Regions from separate parts of the Rahnella sp. AN3-3W3 genome, predicted to be linked through region 4. Evidence: predicted binding sites of a transcription regulator. Region 4 holds the regulator's gene; each other region holds the start of a gene.
The links. The regulator Fur, encoded in region 4, represses iron uptake genes when iron is present. The targets are predictions, from matches to a motif close to ATAATAATGAGAACNACTATCAA.
Positions count from the first base shown of each region.

Region 1: the regulator Fur is predicted to act here: its motif matches at 2,593-2,615, upstream of gpmA (2,3-diphosphoglycerate-dependent phosphoglycerate mutase).
Region 2: the regulator Fur is predicted to act here: its motif matches at 1,826-1,848, upstream of ulaG (L-ascorbate 6-phosphate lactonase).
Region 3: the regulator Fur is predicted to act here: its motif matches at 1,365-1,387, upstream of feoA (ferrous iron transporter A).

Region 1 is NZ_JYDG01000134.1:10,032-15,333, reverse strand. It holds gene UC15_RS25050 (GNAT family N-acetyltransferase) at 1-241, opposite strand, end outside; gene UC15_RS25045 (DUF1479 domain-containing protein) at 303-1,568, opposite strand; gene gpmA (2,3-diphosphoglycerate-dependent phosphoglycerate mutase) at 1,810-2,562, opposite strand; gene UC15_RS25035 (PsiF family protein) at 2,767-3,102, opposite strand; gene galM (galactose-1-epimerase) at 3,283-4,329, opposite strand; gene galK (galactokinase) at 4,323-5,302, opposite strand, start outside.
Region 2 is NZ_JYDG01000137.1:2,847-8,148, forward strand. It holds gene ulaB (PTS ascorbate transporter subunit IIB) at 1-204, opposite strand, end outside; gene ulaA (PTS ascorbate transporter subunit IIC) at 247-1,650, opposite strand; gene ulaG (L-ascorbate 6-phosphate lactonase) at 2,065-3,129, shown strand; gene ulaR (HTH-type transcriptional regulator UlaR) at 3,358-4,113, shown strand; gene glpE (thiosulfate sulfurtransferase GlpE) at 4,198-4,518, shown strand; gene UC15_RS25170 (PLP-dependent aspartate aminotransferase family protein) at 4,706-5,302, shown strand, end outside.
Region 3 is NZ_JYDG01000040.1:81,756-87,057, forward strand. It holds gene UC15_RS11985 (Tex family protein) at 1-1,159, shown strand, start outside; gene feoA (ferrous iron transporter A) at 1,555-1,779, shown strand; gene feoB (Fe(2+) transporter permease subunit FeoB) at 1,882-4,200, shown strand; gene UC15_RS12000 (FeoC-like transcriptional regulator) at 4,209-4,445, shown strand; gene UC15_RS12005 (LysR family transcriptional regulator) at 4,540-5,302, shown strand, end outside.
Region 4 is NZ_JYDG01000013.1:238,993-244,294, reverse strand. It holds gene fldA (flavodoxin FldA) at 321-848, shown strand; gene fur (ferric iron uptake transcriptional regulator) at 1,162-1,617, shown strand; gene chiQ (ChiQ/YbfN family lipoprotein) at 1,801-2,142, opposite strand; gene UC15_RS06445 (OprD family outer membrane porin) at 2,156-3,577, opposite strand; gene glnS (glutamine--tRNA ligase) at 4,026-5,302, opposite strand, start outside.

The DNA of each region.
Region 1 (5,302 bases), on a different contig from region 4:
CAACGCTGCCATTTTTCAGGTCGAGATAACCCGTTGCCGCAGGTGTACCCAGACCGTGCGCTTCAGCCACATAAAAAGGATTCTCAGCAATGGCTTTACGGTAACCGGGCGGCATCTGATCCGGCGTCCAGGCCATCACAATGTCGGTGCCATAGGTATTTTTACATCCGTGGCGGATAGCCTGATTTCTGATTTCCCAGAGTATTTCTGCGTCATCGGGGCAGGCGAGTCTGACGGGCATCGGTTTCTCCTTGCGGCTGTTCGTTTTAATTAAACGTATTACCACAAAATAGCGCGAACAGTTACTTCTTCATCCCGACACCCAGCCGTCCGTTAGCGTTGAGATCACGTTCAAGGAATCGTCCTGTCCAGTTCGCTTCATAGTTTTCGCGGGGAAAATCCTCTGGTGAAGCGCCTGTCTTCAGCGCTTCGTGTACCTTACGGGCATAAGCGACATTCTTTTCGCACAGTGGTGCGGCCGGAATGTACATCACATTTCCCCATCCTTGCTGATCTTCAACCGGCGCGACGGAATGAATGACGTCACAATGCCACCATACCGAGTCGCCCGCCTGAAGTTCCGGAATACTGCACAGGCCTTTAATCAGATGCGGATGCCATTTTTCGGAAACAGGTAAAACACGGCCAGGCGCAACGCCACAGAGTTCATCTTCCGGCACATCATCAAGCAGCGGACGCAGCAGCACATACGCCATCGCCTCAGGCACTGGAACGGCGTGCAGCAAGCCCTGTCCGGTTTGCATATCAGACAGCGCAGTCCAGCCCTGGAATGTCCGGAAAGCTGAGCATTTAGTCGTGTTATCAACATCGTATTCATTGATGTCGGGTCTGAAAGCCGCATCCCATGGATCGTATTCTTCAAAACGGTTGGTGAAAATCTTGCGGAAGACTTTCTGATACGCCGGTAACAGCCAGCGTTCTAACGCGCCGGAATCGGTATGTGCGCCCAGCCCCTTAGAAGTGGTGCCCGGAAGACGCCTGCGGATCCTGTCCGGATAGATAATATTTACGTCGGGATTAAACCATGCGCCCTGATGGTCGCCGAACTTCCAGAGACGGTTTAAAAATGACTGAACCGTGCCGATTTCCTCACTCTGTCTGGCTTCCATCTGTGCGGCAGACCAGTAGATGGGATAAATCTCAGGGCGGGAAGCGTCCAGTGAACCAAAGAAATTATCACCCGGTCCGCGATAAACCTCATCGAAATTGTTTTCGTCAAGGTAATGCAGCATGGATTTATCCATTGCAAGCGCGTCATCACGTTCAAATGTCTGACGTACCACCAGACATCCACGACGTTTCACCTGCGCAATCTGCGCATCGGATACCCGGCCTTCTGCCAGTTCTGACCAGCTTATTTGCGGCCATGCAGTGCCGTTAGCCGCTTCCTCCGCCCTTGCTGCGGCTATCTCCGTTTCAATTTTTTCGCAGACCTGCCGGAAGAGTCCTTCAACATCGCCAATCTGTGCGCGTAGTTGTTTTTTCATCTCAATAATATTCTTTTTATAATCAACAGGTAATGTCGTTGACGTAAATCTGTTATCCATAAAACCTCCTGCAGACTGGTGAAATAATTATTTCGTACGAATGTTGCTTTGCTTTCATTCGAAAGATAAAAATGTAGCAAAACTGTTATTTAAAAATCCAGCGCTGGATCACGAATTTCAAAAAGGGAGGATTTTCCGGAAAGTCTGGAGAAGGGCAGGGGAGTGTCAGATTTAGAAAACAAAAAAGGCACGCTTGCGCGTGCCTGTTCCAATCGCTCTGTTTAACACAGAAAACGCGAAATTACTTCGCTTTACCCTGGTTTGCCACGGCCGCTGCTTTCGCTGCGATTTCGTCGGCATTACCCAGATAGTAACGTTTGATTGGTTTGTAGTTTTCGTCGAATTCGTAAACTAATGGAACACCGGTAGGGATGTTCAGTTCCAGAATTTCGTCTTCGCTCAGGTCATCGAGATATTTGACCAGTGCACGCAGGGAGTTACCGTGCGCAGCGATGATCACGCGCTCGCCGCTGGCGATACGTGGTTTGATCACGTCAGTCCAGTAAGGGATAACACGTTCGATGGTCAGTGCCAGGCTTTCAGTCGTTGGCAGTTCAGCCGCAGTCAGTTTTGCATAGCGCGGGTCATGGCCAGGGAAACGCTCATCAGCGCGATCCAGTTCTGGCGGAGTTACCGCGAAGCCACGACGCCATTGTTTAACTTGCTCGTCACCGTATTTCTGAGCGGTTTCTGCTTTATCCAGACCCTGCAACGCGCCGTAATGACGTTCGTTCAGTTTCCAGGATTTCTCAACCGGCAGCCATGGCTGGTTCAGTTCGTCCAAAACGCTCCACAGAGTATGGATGGCACGTTTCAGCACAGAGGTATAAGCGAAGTCGAATTGGAAGCCTTCGTCTTTGAGCAACTGACCAGCAGCTTTTGCTTCAGTGCGACCCTTATCGGACAGTTCAACATCATGCCAACCGGTAAAACGGTTTTCTTTGTTCCACTCACTTTCACCGTGTCTTACCAGCACCAGCTTGGTTACAGCCATAGCTAAACTCCTCAGTTAACTGAATTTTCAATGATAACGGTTATCATTATAGGGGCTTGGCCTCCCGGACAGCAATCTGAAACTTCCTCAGGAAGCCTTTGCGGGACACCGTTTGTATTAAACATAACGAATTTGCTGCGGCGATGTAAAACAAAACGCGCGAACGGTTTCCCGGACAGCGCGTTTTTTGCAAAAGGACAGCAGTTAGCTGGCTTTTTTCAGGCAGGTACTCATGAAGGTTTTACGTGCATCGCCTTTAAGCTCTTTTTTCGCTGCGTCAGCGTTACAGGTTTTCATTTTTTCCTGCTGAGGCGTCATGCCTGCCGTCGCCGGTTTGGTTTCCGCCTTGAGGCACTGACTCATGAATTTTTTACGGTCATCACCTTTCAGGGACTGGGTAGTGGCCTGCTGATTACAGTCGGTCATCTTTTGGCGTTGCTCAGTCTGAGCAGGAGAAGGCACTTTCACAGGGTCAGCCGCCAGAGCGGAGCCAGCCGCGCAAAGCGTTGCCAGCAGGGATAACACAACGGGTAAACGCATATCGAACTCCTTATTAAACGTCCTTTTATGCAGGACACTCTCTAAGAGTAGATGCGGGAAATGCCTTTAGCTGAAAAAGTGCTGATACAGATGCGCCGTGAGTCACAAATTTGCAGAAGTCGGAATAAATGAAGACAGGGCCGGGCGACCCTGTCTGATAAACGTTAAAGATGATGGACGTTATAGCGCGAAGAACTGATACGTGGTGGCAGATTTATATGCCTGCCCCGGTTTGATCCAGCAGCTTGGCTGTGGCCAGGTTGCGTGGTTCGGGCTGTCTGGCAGGAATTCACTTTCCAGCGCCACACCGTTATAGCTGGCATATTCGCCGCCGCTGCGGTTCGGTGTTCCGCCGAGGAAATTGCCGCTATAAAGCTGAACCGCTGGCGCCGAGGTAAACATGGTCATTTTCACTTTGCCATCCGCAGACCACAAATGTGCTGCCGGATTTGTAGCAGCATTGCATGAGCGGTTGAGCAGATACGCGTGGTCATAACCTTTCACCCGTTGCTGATCGCGATCCTTGAGGAAATCTTTCGCCAGCGTTTTTGCGGCGTTGAAATCCATGCCGGTATGTTCAACTGGCGTCGGATCGGCGCAAGGAATGCCGTCACTGTCGACCGGCAGGAAGCGGTCAGCAAACAGTTGCAGCTTATGCTGGCGCGCGTCAGTGCCTTCGCCGTCGAGATTGAAATAGGCGTGATTGGTCAGATTGACCGGGCACAGCTTATCGACAGTCGCTTCATAACGAATTTCCAGACGGTTATCGTCAGTCAGCTGATAATGCACTTTGGCGGTCATATTGCCCGGGTAACCCTGATCGCCATCGGCTGAGAACAATTCGAACGTCAGTTTTTGCGCGGTTTTCCCGAGGATCTTCCAGCGACGCGCATGGAAGCCTTCCGGCCCGCCGTGCAACTGATGAACGCCCTGATTGGCGACTACCAGATGCGGTTTGCCGTCAACTTCAAACTGCGAACGTGCGATACGGTTGGCGTAACGCCCCACGGTGGCACCCAGATACGCGCTCTGATTCATGTACTCCGGCGGCGACTCGCAGCCGAGCAACAGCTCACGAGAGGTGCCGTCGGCCAGCGGCAGCGTGAAAGATAACCAGGTCGCGCCCCAGTCCATAAACGTGGCGGTGGCACCCGCCGCATTCTGTAGCGTCACCTGTTCAAACGGCTGGCCGTCGGGCGCCAGCTGTGTGTTTTCAGGTTTTAACATATGCCTGCTCCCTGTGATGCGGTGCAAACGTAGAAGGTTTCTTTCAGGCCGCTGTGGGCGTGATATTGCTGTTCTACGGCATGACGGACTTTTTCCACCATGTCTTCCGGAACCAGCGCTACGATACAGCCGCCGAAACCGCCACCGGTCATACGCACGCCGCCTTTATCGCCAATCACTTCTTTGACGATTTCTACCAGCTTGTCGATCTGCGGAACGGTGATTTCAAAATCATCGCGCATGGAAGCGTGAGATTCCGCCATCAGCTCGCCCATACGTTTCAGGTCGCCGCTGGCCAGTGCATCCGCTGCCGCCAGTGTGCGGTCGTTCTCAGTGATCACGTGACGCGCACGGCGGGCAACCACCGGATCCAGTTCATCCTGAATGGAGAAGAACAGGGCAGGATCCACGTCACGCAGCGCTTTTACACCGAAGAACCGGGCGGCGACTTCGCATTGTTCGCGACGGGCATTATATTCGCTGTCGACCAGACCGCGTTTCACGTTGGAGTTGATGATCACCACCGCCGCGTTTGTCGGCATAGACACCGCACGGGTTTCCAGTGAACGGCAGTCGATCAGCAGGGAATGATTTTCCTTGCCGAGTGCGGAAATCAGCTGATCCATAATGCCGCAGTTACAGCCGACAAACTGGTTCTCCGCTTCCTGACCGTTCAGTGCCAGCGCCACGCCATCCAGCGGCAAATCGTACAATGATTTCAGCGCCTGACCGACGGCCACTTCCAGAGATGCCGATGAACTCAGGCCCGCGCCCTGCGGCACATTGCCGCTGATCACCATGTCAGCGCCGGAGAAATCTTTGTTACGCAGCATCAGATGTTTGACCACGCCACGCACATAGTTGGCCCACGGGTGCGCGTCGGTGTGCAGAATCGGTTCGTCGAGAGAAAAGCTGTCTTCGTCATTGTCGTAATCGGCGGCGATCACACGGATGGTGCGGTCGTTGCGCTGCG
Region 2 (5,302 bases), on a different contig from region 4:
GCCACTGACGGTGATTTCATCCGCCACGTGTGTGGAGGCGACAATAATGTCGGCGCCGCTCAGCTCAGATTTGTATTCCCCCACCGCGCAGCTGTTCATGGTGTGATCCACGCCTTCCTGGGTCAGGAACTGGCCGATTTTCATCTTCATGATCATCGAACTGCCCTGCCCGCAACCGCATACCGCCAGAATTCGTACTGTCATGAGAACCTCTTTGTTTGCTGATAAATCATTTATGAGAAGTCATTAGTGAGAAACGGACTGATTAAGCGTTTGTTTTTCAGCATCTTCTTCAGCGCGCAAGGTGCGACCGGCGAAGAACATGTAAAGCAAGGCGATGACCGCAATGATCCCCATAAAGGCCATGCCGAGGCTGAAGAAGCCTTGCATCATTGGTGGGGCCAGAATTGACCAGTCGGCCATGCCCATCCAGGCGCTCAGACCGGTGAGTTTGATGGCCCAGACGCAGCCGAAGATTTCGATCATCCCCATCACCAGACAGATTTTTAGCGCCGCGCGCCAGCCACCGAAGTGGTTGGCAAACACGCCGATGGTGGCGTTTGAGAAGAACATCGGGATGAAGCCGGGAATGATCATGATGGAAGAGCCCATGCCAAACAGAATGGCGACGGCAATCAGCTGGCCGATGGTGCCCCACATAAAGCCCCAGACCACGGCGTTCGGCGCAAAGCTGTAGATAGCCGCGCAGTCGATGGCCAGAACGGCACCGGGAATTAAGCGCTGGGAGATGCCGTTAAAGGCTTCCGTCAACTCAGCGACGAACATGCGCACGCCCTGAATGATGATGAAAATCGCCACCGCAAACATCAGACCGGTTTGCAGGATGTAAATCGTCCAGTGAGTTTTTCCGGCCATCTGTTGCAGGGTATCGAGGCCAAAGGAGCACAGAATAATGCCGAAGAATACGGTCATCACGATGGCCGTAGAGACGATATTGTCGTGGAAGATATTCAGCCAGCCCGGCAATTTAAGGTTTTCAACGCTGTCTTCTTTTTTACCGAGATAGGGCGCGACCTTACAGGCAATCCACGAGGCAAATTGCTGCTGATGACCAATCGAGAAGCCGCTGTTTTCGGTCACGGCCTGCGTCGGTTTGTACATCATGTTCGAGGTGATGCCCCAGTACAGCGACACCAGAATTGCGGTTGACCAGATGGTCGTCCACATCGGGTATCCCATGATGAAGAAGAACACCGCAATCAGCCCCGCCTGCTGAAACATAATGTGGCCGGTCAGCATGATGGTGCGAATGCCGGTAATGCGGCGGAACACCACCATCAGAATATTCAGCGCCAGCGCGATCAGCACCGCATATCCGACCCAGCTGTAGGCCTCGCCCATGCGCTCAACCGTGGCCATCATCGACGCATAGGTGTCTGATATTGCGCCGTTAATGCCATACACTTCTGAAAGTTTTGCCACCACCGGTTTAAAGGTACCGGTCAGAATGCCGGATCCTGCCTGCAGTAACATAAAGCCGATAATGGTTTTGATGGTGCCCTTGATGATCACCGTCGCGCTCTTCCTGAGCAGGATGTAACCGAGCATGGTCACAAGCCCCAACAGCAACGGCGCGTTGGTCATAACCTGATTAAAAAATACGGTGAAGATGGTGTAGAGGAATTCCATAAGACTCTCCGTCTGACCTTGTTTGATCTCTTCAGCACGTTTGTATAGCAAACTCCGCGCTAAACAGTGAGGGACAGATGCACTCTAATGCTCACATCGAATCAGATAAAGATTCATAATGATTATTTGTGAGCAGTCTCGCAAGATATCGTCATGACGTGTCATTGCCACCGCAATGAAAATTCTTATATTTACTATTTATTTCAATACTATAATCATTTTGAAAATAACGGATATCTCGCTAAATCCTTACATCTTCATCCAATCCCGTCGCTATTCCCGCTGAGAAACACATCCTGAAAACCATTGTCATGATGAGTTTTCGATGATAACTTTCTCACAAACAAATCACATATAATCATTAAATGATTTATTGTGACTCTATTTCAAAGCCAACTCAGATGAGGGAATACCATGAGCAAAGTAGAAACGATCAGCCGCGAGTCCTGGATCCTCAGCACTTTTCCGGAATGGGGCACCTGGTTAAACGAAGAAATCGAGCAGGAAAAAGTCGCGCCGGGCACCTTCGCCATGTGGTGGCTGGGCTGTACGGGGATCTGGCTGAAGTCTGAGGGCGGCGCCAATATCTGCGTCGATTTATGGTGCGGCGTGGGCAAGCAGAATCACAGCAGTCCGCTGATGAAAACCGGCCACCAGATGCAGCGCATGGCCGGTGTGAAGAAGCTCCAGCCGAATCTGCGCACCACGCCGTTCGTTCTCGATCCCTTTGCGATCAGGGAGATCGACGCGGTGTTGTCCACTCACGATCATAACGATCATATCGATGTGAACGTGGCCGCCGCTGTAATGCAAAACTGTTCTTCTGAAGTCCCGTTCATCGGCCCGCAAACCTGCGTGGATTTGTGGATGAGCTGGGGCGTGCCTGCCAGCCGCTGTATCGTGATGACACCGGGCAAAGTGGTACGGATCAAAGACGTGGAAATTCACGCACTGGATTCCTTCGACCGCACGGTGCTGATTACCCTGCCCGCGGATCAGAAAGCCGCCGGCGTATTGCCGGATATGATGGATCAGCGTGCGGTGAATTATCTGTTCAAAACGCCGGGCGGAAACCTGTATCACAGCGGCGATTCACACTATTCCAACTATTACGCCAAACACGGCAACGAGTATCAGATTGACGTGGCGCTCGGCTCTTATGGCGAGAACCCGCGCGGCGTGACCGACAAAATGACCAGCGTGGATATGCTGCGCATGGCGGAATCACTGAACACCAAAGTCGTTATTCCGTTCCATCACGATATCTGGTCGAATTTCCAGGCCGATCCGCAGGAAATCCGGGTGCTGTGGGAGATGAAAAAAGATCGCCTGAAATACGGCTTCAAACCGTTTATCTGGCAGGTTGGCGGCAAATTCACCTATCCGGATGATAAGGATAATTTCGAATATCATTATCCGCGTGGCTTTGACGACTGCTTTACGACAGAAACCGACCTGCCGTTTAAATCCTTCTTATAAATACCCGTCATACTTCAAGTTGCAGATGCGTTGACTGCGCTCACTCCCCCCGGTCACTTAGTTAACTAAGCTCCCGGGGCTTCCTGAGATTGTCGCCTTGCTGCAACTCGAATTATTTAGGGTATTGATTGAGGTCGATTAATTTGCGCCTTCATAAACAATGCATTTCGCATTACTGCTCGTTTATAATCATGGAATAATCATTTAACGATTTTGCCCGGAGCCACCATGACTGAGCCACAACGCCACAATGCTATTCTCGATCTGCTGCAACGTCAGGGGCAGATTTCCGTCGCTGATGTGATTGATCAGTTTGATATTTCACCCGCTACGGCGCGTCGTGACATCACCAAGCTCAACGAACTGGGCAAACTGCGTAAAGTGCGTAACGGTGCGGAAGCCGTGAATCAGCCGCGTCAGAACTGGACGCCGCTGAACATCCATCAGACGCACAATCTCAATGAGAAAATGCGCATCGCCAAAGCGGCTGCCGGACTGTGCCAGCCGGGTGAAAGTGTGGTGATTAACTGCGGGTCGACGGCGTTTTTACTGGGGCGCGAAATGTGCGGAAAAGATATTCAGGTCATCACCAATTATCTGCCGCTGGCCAATTATCTGATCGAGCAGGAACACGACAGCGTGGTGATCATGGGCGGTCAGTACAATAAAAGTCAGTCAATTACCTTAGCGCCACAGGACGGCGACGCCAGCCTGTATGCCGGGCACTGGATGTTCACCAGCGGCGCAGGACTGACCACTGACGGCCTGTATAAAACCGACATGCTGACGGCGATGGCCGAGCAGAAGATGCTGAATTATGTCGGAAAACTGGCGGCACTGGTCGACAGCAGCAAAATCGGCCAACGTGCAGGTATGCTGTTCAGCCGCACCGAGCAAATCGATGTGCTCATCACCGGCAAAGAAGCCAACAGTGAAATCATCGAACAATTACGCCAGAAAGGTGTGCAGGTGATGCTCGTTTAATGCTTAACCCTGCTTTTCGTCTGGTCTTAGTCGCGCAATTATTGGGTAGAATAGCGGCATAACCTTTTATGAGGCACGACCAGAATGGAACAATTTGAAGCAATCAGCGTTGAACAAGCGCATACCCGCCTGACTTCAGGCGACGCCGTGATGGTCGATATCCGCGACCCGCAAAGCTTCGGCGCAGCACATGCCCCGGGCGCTTATCACCTGAGCAATGACAGCCTGCCCGCCTTTATTCAGCAGGCCGATGCCAAAACGCCGGTACTGGTGATGTGCTATCACGGCATCAGCAGCCGTGGCGCCGCGCAATTCCTGATTTCTCAGGGTTTCGAGTCGGTGTACAGCGTTGACGGCGGTTTCGAAGCCTGGTCAAAAACCTTCCCGCAAGATATCGAAGCCTGATCCCACCTTTATTTGCCTCCGGCGCAGGCTATAGTCTTTATTAACTGGCTCTTTATAAACCGGGTCGTTTTAACCCAGGTCTTTATAACCAGGCTAATGAGTTTGCGCCGAAAATGTTCTTAAGCTGAAAAAGCTACCTTTCTCCAGTGTTGATATAATTTCTGCCTACTATCGACAGGATTCCAAGATGAAACATCTGAACACTTCACGTTCTTTAGGGATGCGTACGCTCGCCGTTCATGGCGGACAGCAGCCTGATGCCCTGACCGGCGCGATTGCGACACCCATCACCGCCGCATCGGCATTTTCGTACCCGGACTTTGACAGCGGCGCACGTCGTTTCAGCGGTGAAGAGCCCGGCTATATTTACAGCCGTTTCGCCAATCCGACGGTGGCCGTTTTCGAACAGAAACTGGCGGCACTCGAAGGCGCAGAAACCGCCGTGGCCTGCGCAAGTGGTATGGCGGCGATCAGCGCCACATTGTTTGCCCTGCTGGTTCCCGGCGATGAAATCATTCATATCGGCACGCTGTACGGCGGCACCGAAGGTGTGGTGCGCAACCTGTTGCCGCGTTATGGCATCAAACCGGTTCACGTCACGAATGTGAACGAACTGGAAGCGGCATTCACCAAAAATACCAAAGTGGTGCTGGTGGAAACACCGGCTAACCCGGGGCTGGATATCGCCGATCTGGCAGAAATTGCCCGCCTTGCCAAAGCCGCCGGTGCAGTCAGTGTGGCAGATAATACCTTTGCCACGCCGTACCTGACGCGCCCGCTGGAA
Region 3 (5,302 bases), on a different contig from region 4:
CGAAACCGAGCGTTTCTTCCTCGAGCTGCAAAAACAGTTCCCGGCGGTCAAAGCGCAGAAAGTGATCGTCAGTGAAGCCGGTGCGTCGGTGTATTCCGCTTCAGAACTGGCGGCGCTGGAATTCCCGGATCTTGATGTTTCGATTCGTGGTGCCGTTTCCATTGCGCGTCGTCTGCAAGATCCGCTGGCAGAACTGGTGAAAATCGACCCGAAATCCATCGGAGTCGGCCAGTATCAGCATGACGTCAGCCAGTCTCAGCTGGCGAAAAAACTCGATACCGTCGTCGAAGACTGCGTGAACGCCGTGGGTGTGGATCTGAATACCGCGTCCGTTCCGCTGCTGACCCGCGTGGCCGGTCTGACCCGCATGATGGCGCAGAATATCGTTAACTGGCGGGACGAAAACGGTCAGTTCCGTAACCGCGAACAGCTGCTGAAAGTCAGCCGTCTGGGGCCAAAAGCCTTCGAGCAATGCGCGGGCTTCCTGCGTATCAATCACGGCGACAACCCGCTTGATGCCTCAACGGTTCACCCGGAAACCTATCCGGTGGTCGAACGCATTCTGGCGGCGACGCAACTGGCGCTGAAAGAACTGATGGGCGATTCGAATGTGCTGCGCGGCCTGAAAGCCAGTGAATTCACTGACGAACAGTTTGGCGTACCGACTGTTACTGACATCATCAAGGAGCTGGAAAAGCCGGGGCACGATCCACGTCCTGAGTTTAAAACCGCGACTTTTGCTGACGGCGTGGAAACCATGAACGACCTGATGCCGGGCATGATCCTTGAAGGTTCTGTCACCAACGTCACCAACTTCGGGGCATTCGTGGATATCGGCGTACATCAGGATGGTCTGGTTCACATCTCATCACTGGCGAATAAATTCGTTGAAGATCCGCATACCGTGGTGAAAGCCGGCGATATCGTCAAAGTCAAAGTGATGGAAGTCGATCTGCAACGTAAACGTATCGCGCTGACTATGCGTCTGGATGAGCAACCGGGCGAAACACCGGCACGCCGTTCTTCCGCGCCAGCGTCAGATTCGCGTGACAATCAGAAACGCCATACGCCAAACAAACCTGCGGGCCGCAATGCCGCACCGGCGGGCAATAATGCGATGGCCGATGCTCTGGCTGCCGCTCTCGGCAAAAAACGTTAAATTCTCGCTTTTCCTGCAAAACGGAAGCCGCTGATATTCAGCGGCTTTTTTTATGTGTCTTTTTTCGACACTTTTTAAAGTCTCTCCTATTGAATCAATCACTGAGGTAAATCAATAAATCCTCACTGTTGCAGGCTTAGGATAGCGACGCGGTGGAGATTCCCGTGAAGAGGCCCCCCTCTTTTATTTTGTCTCCACACGCGTACTAATTATGATAACTATTCTCGTTTGTACTTCTTTGCGTATTCAATACGCCGTCGGCCTCAGGCTGGCAATTTCGCACCAGGGACAATTTCTGAGCAATATTTCACGAGCAGTGAAATCACCGGGCACGGAAGCGCGGCGTCACCTTTGTGACGCTGCCCCCAAAATGCCTGAACGCTTCGCGAGGAACTATGCAACTTCAATCAAAATGTGCTTATAAAATCACCGGCTTTTCTCATGAAATCAGCCCGGCCTATCGCCAGAAACTGCTGTCTCTCGGCATGCTTCCGGGATCATTCTTCAACATCATCCGCGTGGCACCGATGGGCGATCCGGTGCAGATAGAAACCCGCCGCACCAGTCTGGTCGTGCGCAAAAAAGACCTCGACCTGCTCAAGCTTGAGCTTCTGGCCTGATCTTTCTGATGGATTTCTGAAAGTTGGTTTCTGAAAGATTGTTTAGCGCGGCTCTGTTGAGTCTTCCGCGTTTTTTCCTTTCTCACACGTAGATCTGAACGTATGAAAGCACTGACTATTGGCCTGATTGGTAATCCCAACTCAGGTAAAACGACCCTCTTCAACCAGTTAACAGGTTCGCGACAACGCGTTGGTAACTGGGCTGGCGTCACCGTCGAACGTAAAGAAGGCCAGTTCGCTACCGCAGATCACCAGATTACGCTGGTCGATTTGCCCGGCACCTATTCACTGACCACCATCTCCGAGCAAACCTCGCTCGATGAGCAAATTGCCTGTCATTACATTCTGAGCGGCGACGCAGATCTGATGATTAACGTCGTGGATGCCTCAAACCTTGAGCGCAACTTATACCTGACACTGCAACTGCTTGAGCTCGGCGTGCCCTGCATTGTCGCGCTGAACATGCTCGACATCGCCAAAATTCAGAACATCAATATTGATATCCCGGCGCTGTCTGCACGCCTGGGCTGCCCTGTTGTTGCCCTGATTTCTACCCGTGCCAGCGGGATCAAAGAACTGAAAGCGGCCATCGATGAATTGCCACAAGTGGCCGCGCTGGAACGTGTGAAATACCATCCGGTGCTGCAACAGGAAGTGGAAGTGCTGGCCTCTGAAATGCCGCAAGATATGACGCTGCAACAGCGTCGCTGGCTGGCGCTGCAAATCCTCGAAGGGGATATTTACAGCCAGACGCACGCAGGTAACGCGCAGGCTTTACTGCCGCAGGTGAAAGCCCGTCTGGTAGAGCAAAAGCTGGAAGATCCGGCGCTGCTGATTGCGGATGCGCGCTATCAGAGCATTGCGTCACTTTGCGCGGACGTCAGTAACTCGCACCTCACCGCGCCCAACAAGCTGACGCAGGTGCTGGACCGCGTGATCCTCAACCGTTTCCTCGGCGTGCCGATCTTCCTGCTGGTGATGTATCTGATGTTCGTGCTGGCGATTAACATCGGCGGCGCGCTGCAACCGATTTTCGATATCGGCTCGGCAGCAATTTTCATTCAGGGTATGCAATGGGTAGGCTTCACCCTGCACTTCCCGCAGTGGCTGACCATTTTCCTGGCACAGGGCGTGGGCGGCGGTATCAATACGGTTCTGCCGCTGGTGCCGCAAATCGGCATGATGTATCTGTTCCTTTCCTTCCTTGAAGATTCCGGTTATATGGCCCGCGCCGCGTTCGTGATGGACAGGCTGATGCAATCACTGGGGCTGCCGGGTAAATCATTTGTGCCGCTGATTGTTGGCTTTGGCTGTAACGTGCCGTCCATTATGGGTGCCCGTACGCTGGATGCCCCGCGTGAACGCCTGATCACCGTGATGATGGCGCCGTTTATGTCCTGCGGCGCACGTCTGGCAATTTTCGCGGTGTTTTCTGCGGCATTCTTCGGGCAAAGCGGTGCATCCATCGTGTTCTCGTTGTATCTGCTCGGTATTGTGGTCGCTATCCTGACCGGCCTGCTGCTGAAATACACGATTATGCGCGGTGAAGCCTCACCGTTTGTGATGGAACTGCCGGTGTATCACGTTCCGCACCTGAAAAGTCTGCTGCTGCAAACCTGGCAGCGTCTGAAAGGGTTCGTGCTGCGCGCCGGTAAAGTGATCGTGATTGCGAGTATTTTTATCGGCGCACTGAACAGCTTCTCGTTCAGCGGTCAGGCGGTGGATAACATCAATGATTCTGCACTGGCCTCGGTCAGTAAAGTACTGACACCGGTGCTGGCGCCGATGGGCGTACATTCTGACAACTGGCAGGCGACCGTGGGTCTGGTCACCGGCGCGATGGCGAAAGAAGTGGTGGTCGGTACGCTGAACACGCTGTACACCGCCGAACATATCCACAATGAGGAGTTCGACGCTGCCAGCTTCAACCTGTTCGATGAACTGGGCGGCGCAGTGCAGGAAACCTGGCAGGGGCTGAAAGACACCTTCAGCATCAGCGTACTGTCGAACCCGATCGAAGCCAGCAAAGGTGACGGCGAAATGGGCGTCAGCTCCATGGGCGTCATGAGCACCAAATTCGGTACCGCCATTTCGGCTTACAGTTACCTGATTTTCGTGCTGCTTTACGTGCCTTGCGTCTCGGTGATGGGGGCGATTGCCCGTGAAACCAGCCGCAGCTGGATGACGTTCTCCATTTTCTGGGGGCTGAACGTCGCCTACTCGCTGGCGACCCTGTTCTATCAGGTGGCCACTTTCAGCAACCATCCGGCCTACAGTGCGGGCGTCATCTTCATCGTGTTACTGTTCAACGCTATCGTCCTCACCTGCCTGCGCAAGGCACGCAGTCGGGTCAGCCTCCATTTGCAGCCGCGTAATATCGCGGCCTGTTGCGAACCGGCTACCGGCAGCGACTGCCACTAGGAGATAACATGACTACGCTGATTCAGGTTCGCGACTCTCTCGCACTGGCTGGCCGGGCAGATGCCCGCCAGCTCAGCCAGCAGCTTAAGGCTCCGCAGCCGCTGGTGCAGGCCATGCTCGAACGGCTGGTGGCGATGCGAAAAGCAGAAACGGTGGAAGCGGATGACAGCTGTCTGAGCGGCAGCTGTAAAAGTTGCGCTGACGGCAAAAAGTGCCTGACAGTGTCTTACACCCTGATCCCCTGAACCCGGCTTTTCCGCCCTTCCTGAATAGTCGCCCGGCGGCTATTCAGCTATCATCTCAGCCCGCAACGGCCTAAAACGCGCCGCAGGAGCCTGTATGATCGACAGTGAAATCACCTTCCGCAAACTCGAAATTTTCCTCGCTTACATGGAAAAGCAAAACATCACCCGCGCAGCCGAACAACTCGGTCTGAGCAGCGTGAGCGTGCATCGCGCCCTGCATTCTCTGGAAGAAGGTTTGCGCTGTCCGCTGTTTATCCATCGCGGGCGCAATCTGCTGCCATTGCCCGCGGCTGAAGCGTTACTGGAACATGCCACGCAGGTGATTGAACAGATGGAACATGGGATCCAGGCCACCCAGCGCGCCGCCGGTTTTGGGGATAAACGCCTGAAAGTCGGCACATTGTATTCGCTGACCCTGGAAACTATTCCGCGCCTGATTATGGGGCTGAAACTACGCAGACCCGAGCTTGAACTGGAGCTGGTGATGGGGTCTAACAGTGATTTGCTGCAAAAGCTGGAAGACGGCCTGCTCGATGCGATTCTGATTTCGACCAGTGATTCGAGCGTGGACGCACAGCGCTACGATCAGTTGCCGCTGTTTCAGGATGATATTTTTCTCGCCGCCCCCGCCAGCGCAGAACTGGCGTCGGAAGGCGCGGCGGATTTACGCGATTACAAACAGAAGAAATTCGTTTCACTGGCAGAAGGGTTTGCGACTTACCACGGCTTTCAGGAAGCCTTTCAGATCGCCGGTTTTGAGCCGGACATTGTCACACGGGTAAACGATATTTTTTCGATGCTGAGTCTGGTGCAGGCGGGCGTCGGATACACGCTCATTCCCGGCAGGATGAAAGGCG
Region 4 (5,302 bases):
CCCCGGACATGTTTGAACACCTCTCCGGGCATCGATTTCTTTATTATGTTGAGATTGCTCTCGCATCATCTATCGGCGGGACATGCATAAACTTAAGGAAGGAGCCGGTTTATTTCTTCACTTTGCTTATGACCTCAGGAACCCTGTGGTTGATAAGCACACGATGGCGATAACACTTTAAAATATTGCCCGATAAACTTATTCCCCAGTTAAGAAGGCGAGCAGAAGCATATTCTCCGCCTCGCGAGTTTGGTATCATCTTCGCTATTATTGCCTGCAATGCAGGGCACTTCATTTAGAACAAGAGGTTAGATAATCTTATGGCCGTTGTAGGTATCTTCTTTGGATCCGATACAGGTAACACCGAAAACATCGCTAAAATGATCCAGAAACAATTGGGTAAAGATGTGGCTGAGGTGCATGACATTGCGAAGAGCAGCAAAGAGGATCTGGAAAAATTCGATATTTTGCTGATCGGAATTCCAACCTGGTATTACGGTGAAGCGCAGTGTGACTGGGATGACTTTTTCCCGTCGCTCGAAGAGATAGATTTCGAAGGTAAGCTGGTTGCCCTGTTTGGCTGCGGCGATCAGGAAGACTATGCCGAGTATTTCTGCGATGCACTGGGTACCGTGCGCGATATCATTGAGCCACGCGGCGCAGTGATTGTCGGACACTGGCCAACTGAAGGTTACCACTTTGAAGCATCCAAAGGCCTGGCAGATGATAAGCACTTCATCGGACTGGCAATTGACGAAGACCGTCAGCCGGAACTGACCGCTGAACGTGTTGATGCGTGGGTGAAACAGATCACAGAAGAACTCAGCCTTTCAGAAATTATCGGCTAAAACCCTGTTGGCCCTGAGGATTTATTCTACAATTGAAGGGCCAAACTATTACTGAAATTAACAATTTAACCGCTACAAAATTGTAACTTTCGGTCGTATCAAGGTACACTGAGTTCATCTGTTTTTTCTATCGATCAAGTCGTTGCATTATTAATGTGACAGGCAATTTGTGATCTTTATTAACAGGCTGTCGTTTACGAGAATGGGCACACTTCCCTTAAACGAAGAACAGTAAACGAACAATTTTGTGCCGCCGATGCCACAGGCTGCATGCCTCAACTTGATTAGCACATAGTAACAGGACTGAATCCGCATGACTGACAACAACACCGCACTGAAGAAAGCCGGCTTAAAAGTCACGCTTCCGCGCCTCAAAATCCTGGAAGTGCTGCAAGCGCCGGAAGGTCATCACGTTAGTGCGGAAGATCTGTACAAGCAACTGATTGATATGGGCGAAGAAATTGGTCTGGCCACGGTTTACCGTGTTCTGAACCAGTTTGATGATGCTGGTATCGTCACCCGTCATAACTTCGAAGGCGGCAAGTCCGTATTCGAACTGACTCAGCAACATCACCACGATCACCTGATCTGCCTGGATTGCGGTCGTGTGATTGAATTCCGTGACGAATATATTGAAGGTCGTCAGCGTGAGATTGCTAAAAAACATGGCATTAAACTGACCAACCACAGTCTGTACCTGTACGGTCACTGTGAAGCAGGCGACTGCCGTGAAGACGAATCTTTGCACAATGACAAACCTGCGCATTAATTTGCACAGCTTCGATTGTCGCAAATACTCTAAATAAACTAACCGCTGGAAAGCGGTTTTTTTATGTCTGCGTTTCACCCCGAACACAGACGCCGCTTACCGACGTAAAAAACCCCGGCAAGCCGGGGTTTCGCTTTTGATAATGATGATTTTGCCAGCTAAGGCTTTTACAAAAATCTGCTATTAGTTCGCCATTGCAGGCGCGTTATTGGATGTGATTTCCTGCCAGATTTTACCGCAATCCGCCGCATATGCCTGACCATCACCGGTTTTGCGCGCCGTCAGACAGCGCTGGTAATCCAGCACGCGTACTGTTTCCTGTTCCGCAAATTTCTGGTGTTCTTTTTCCTGTTTCAGCTTGTTCAGCAACACCTGACAGGACGCCAGTTTGTCCGGATTACCTTCTGAAGAATTAATACACGCGCGGTAGTCTTCACGCGTTTGCGAAATCTGAGCCTGATCGGCCGTTGGCGCACAGCCTGCCAACAGAACAACAGATACTGCCATCATCAGTAATTTATTCATCGACATAACGACCTCAGAAAATAGTGAATGGAGCAATAACGATGAATTTCACGTCTTTTTCATCCTGGAATATGTTGCCGTAACCCCCGCCCCAGCTCGGAATATCCGAGTGGTTGTCGTACTGGGTGTAATGCAGTTTGAACAGTGTCCCCTTCGCGCGGCCTTCCTGAATGGTGTAAAGCGCATCCAGGCTCCAGGCGCTCTCTTTCAGACGCTGGCTCTGGTCATAAGCGGCGTTGGTACTCGGTTTGGCGTCCCACGCGTAAACGTAAGAACCCCCGACGGCAAAGCCCGGCAGATCCCATTTCGCCAGATCGTAAAGTACGCCGGCGTACACCGCTTTCTCGCCGTTGGCGTTGAAGTCCGAACGGTTATCCCACCACACGTCAAGACGACCGTTGGAGGAGGAATACGTCGGGGTCATACGTTGCAGGAAGTAGCCCTGATTACCTTCCGCTTTGACCATCGTACCTTCCAGCCGCCAGTTAAACTGACCGGTGGTGTAACCGAAAGTCAGCGCCTGCAACCAGGCCATCCCGTCATACAAGCTGTTCGGATCGTTCTTATTGCTGATGCGATCTTCCGCACCGTAGAACTGGTAGCTGGTGGTCAGCGGATTGCCCATCAGATCGATTTTGTAAGACGCTTTGGCAAAATACTGATCGACGTAACTTTTAGCCTGACCAAAAGCGCCTTCCAGCACGAAGTCATTTTTGAAGTCGTATTTCGCTCCAAGAGAGTGGATGTACGAAACGCCCGTTTTCTTATCGTTCTGGCGGAAATCATCCATTTCCAGATGCCACGGAGATTTATATTCGTCCGCCCACATGTAGGAGAAACTCAACTCTCCCGGATCACCGAAGTCATGCTTGTAGCCCGCTTCCGCACCGCGGTAAGTTCCCGGCATGAAGCTCCAGTGCGGCGCAATCAGTGTCTGGCCCGTTGGCTGGATGTAGCCGGCATGTCCCCAGAATCCGCCATATTTAAATTTACCGGCGGCTTTGTACAGGCTGACCCCACTTTTATCGCCGGAGTAATCTTCGTCGTAGGCACGGTTGCTGTTGGAGAAAGCGATTTCGTTGGGATGTCCGCTTTCGCTGCTTTCGGCCATTTCAATCGCCGTAAAGGCTGCGATATCAATACCAAACATGTCCCAGGCATAGCCGGAAGAAAAATCGAGATTCAGGTTTGCGGTAGAATGCGAAAGGTTGGTTGTGTAGTCTTTGTAGTTGTCGCTCGCCGGATCCATATCCTTGCGGTCACGCTCACGCTGCCAGTAATACACACCGCCGGTCAGCGTCGAATCATCAATAAAACCTGCCGCTTTGGCATCTTCAGAAAACATCATTCCGCCACCCAATAAGGTGCCGGCAAGAGAATATAGTGCAGGTTTCAGGTAAGCCGATCCCCTGCCCCTGTTAAGGTGCTTGTGCATAGAAATTCCTCATCTTTGACTAAAAAATACCAACAAAACCCAAACGGGTATTAAAAGCGGCCGCCAAAGGCGTAACCGGTTAAATCACGTTCAAGAGTATTTTTCGCGACGCGAATTATCAATGAGTAATTACTCATTGATCGCTGAAGTATGACAAAGTGCACATAAAGATGAAAAAGTGTAACAAAAGGCTATAGGAAAGAGTTAGGCGGAGGAGTAACTAAAATAAATAACATAATCAGTAAATTGATAATTTTAAGCGTTCATTTAAACGTTTCAGCACACAAAAAACAGGGTTTAAAAGTAAACATCAAAAACACATTAATTCGCGATGAAAAACAAAATCACCATGCACCTGTCATTACTAGCAGACAGAAATAGCAGACATAAAAAAAACGCAGCCGGAGCTGCGTTTCATCAGTCGTTCAAACAAGCCATTCAGAGGCAATTACACGACGGGTTTGCTTTCCCAGGTGTCACGCAGACCAACGGTACGGTTGAACACCAGATTGTCAGCGCTTGAGTAGCGGCTGTCGGCGCAGAAGTAACCTTCACGCTCGAACTGCAGGCTGATTTCAGCCTGAGCAGCCACCAGAGAAGGCTCAACAAAACCGTGAGCAATCACCAGCGATTCCGGGTTGATCGTGGTCAGGAAGTCTTCTGCCTGGCCAGGATTCGCCACGCTGAACAGACGGTCATACAGACGGAATTCCGCCGGTTTACCTTCTGTCGCAGAAACCCAGTGGATCACACCTTTCACCTTGCGGCCATCAGCGGGATCTTTGCTCAGCGTTTCGATATCGTAAGAACAGAAGATGGTGGTGATATTGCCTTCTGCGTCTTTCTCAATGCGTTCCGCTTTGATCACATACGCATTGCGCAGACGAACTTCTTTGCCCAGCACCAGACGCTTGTACTGTTTGTTCGCTTCTTCGCGGAAATCAGCCTGATCGATGTAAATTTCGCGCGTGAACGGCACTTCGCGGGTACCCATTTCCGGCTTGCTCGGATGGTTCGGCATTTTCACCATCTGCACGTCATCACCGGTAAAGTTCTCGATGATCACTTTAACCGGATTGATAACCGCCATGGCGCGCGGTGCGTTTTCGTTCAGATCGTCACGAATACAGGATTCCAGCGCCATCATTTCGACGTTGTTATCTTGTTTCGTCACGCCGATACGACGGCAGAATTCACGGATAGACGCGGCAGTGTAGCCACGGCGACGCAGACCGGAAACGGTCGGCATACGCGGGTCATCCCAGCCTTCAACGATTTTATCCGTCACCAGCAGGTTCAGCTTACGCTTGGACATGATGGAGTATTCGAGATTCAGACGGGAGAACTCGTACTGACGCGGATGGCATGGAATGCTGATGTTATCCAGCACCCAGTCGTACAGACGACGGTTGTCCTGGAATTCCAGCGTACACAGTGAATGGGTGATCCCTTCCAGCGCATCGGAAATGCAGTGGGTGAAATCGTACATCGGGTAGATGCACCATTTGTTGCCGGTCTGATGGTGTTCTGCAAATTTGATACGGTAAATTACCGGATCACGCATCACGAAGAATGGCGAAGCCATATCGATTTTTGCACGCAGACACGCAGCGCCTTCAGCAAATTCGCCGTTACGCATTTTTTCGAACAGCGCGATGTTCTCTTCTACGCTGCGATCGCGATACGGGCTGTTTTTACCCGGCGATGTCAGGGAACCACGGTATT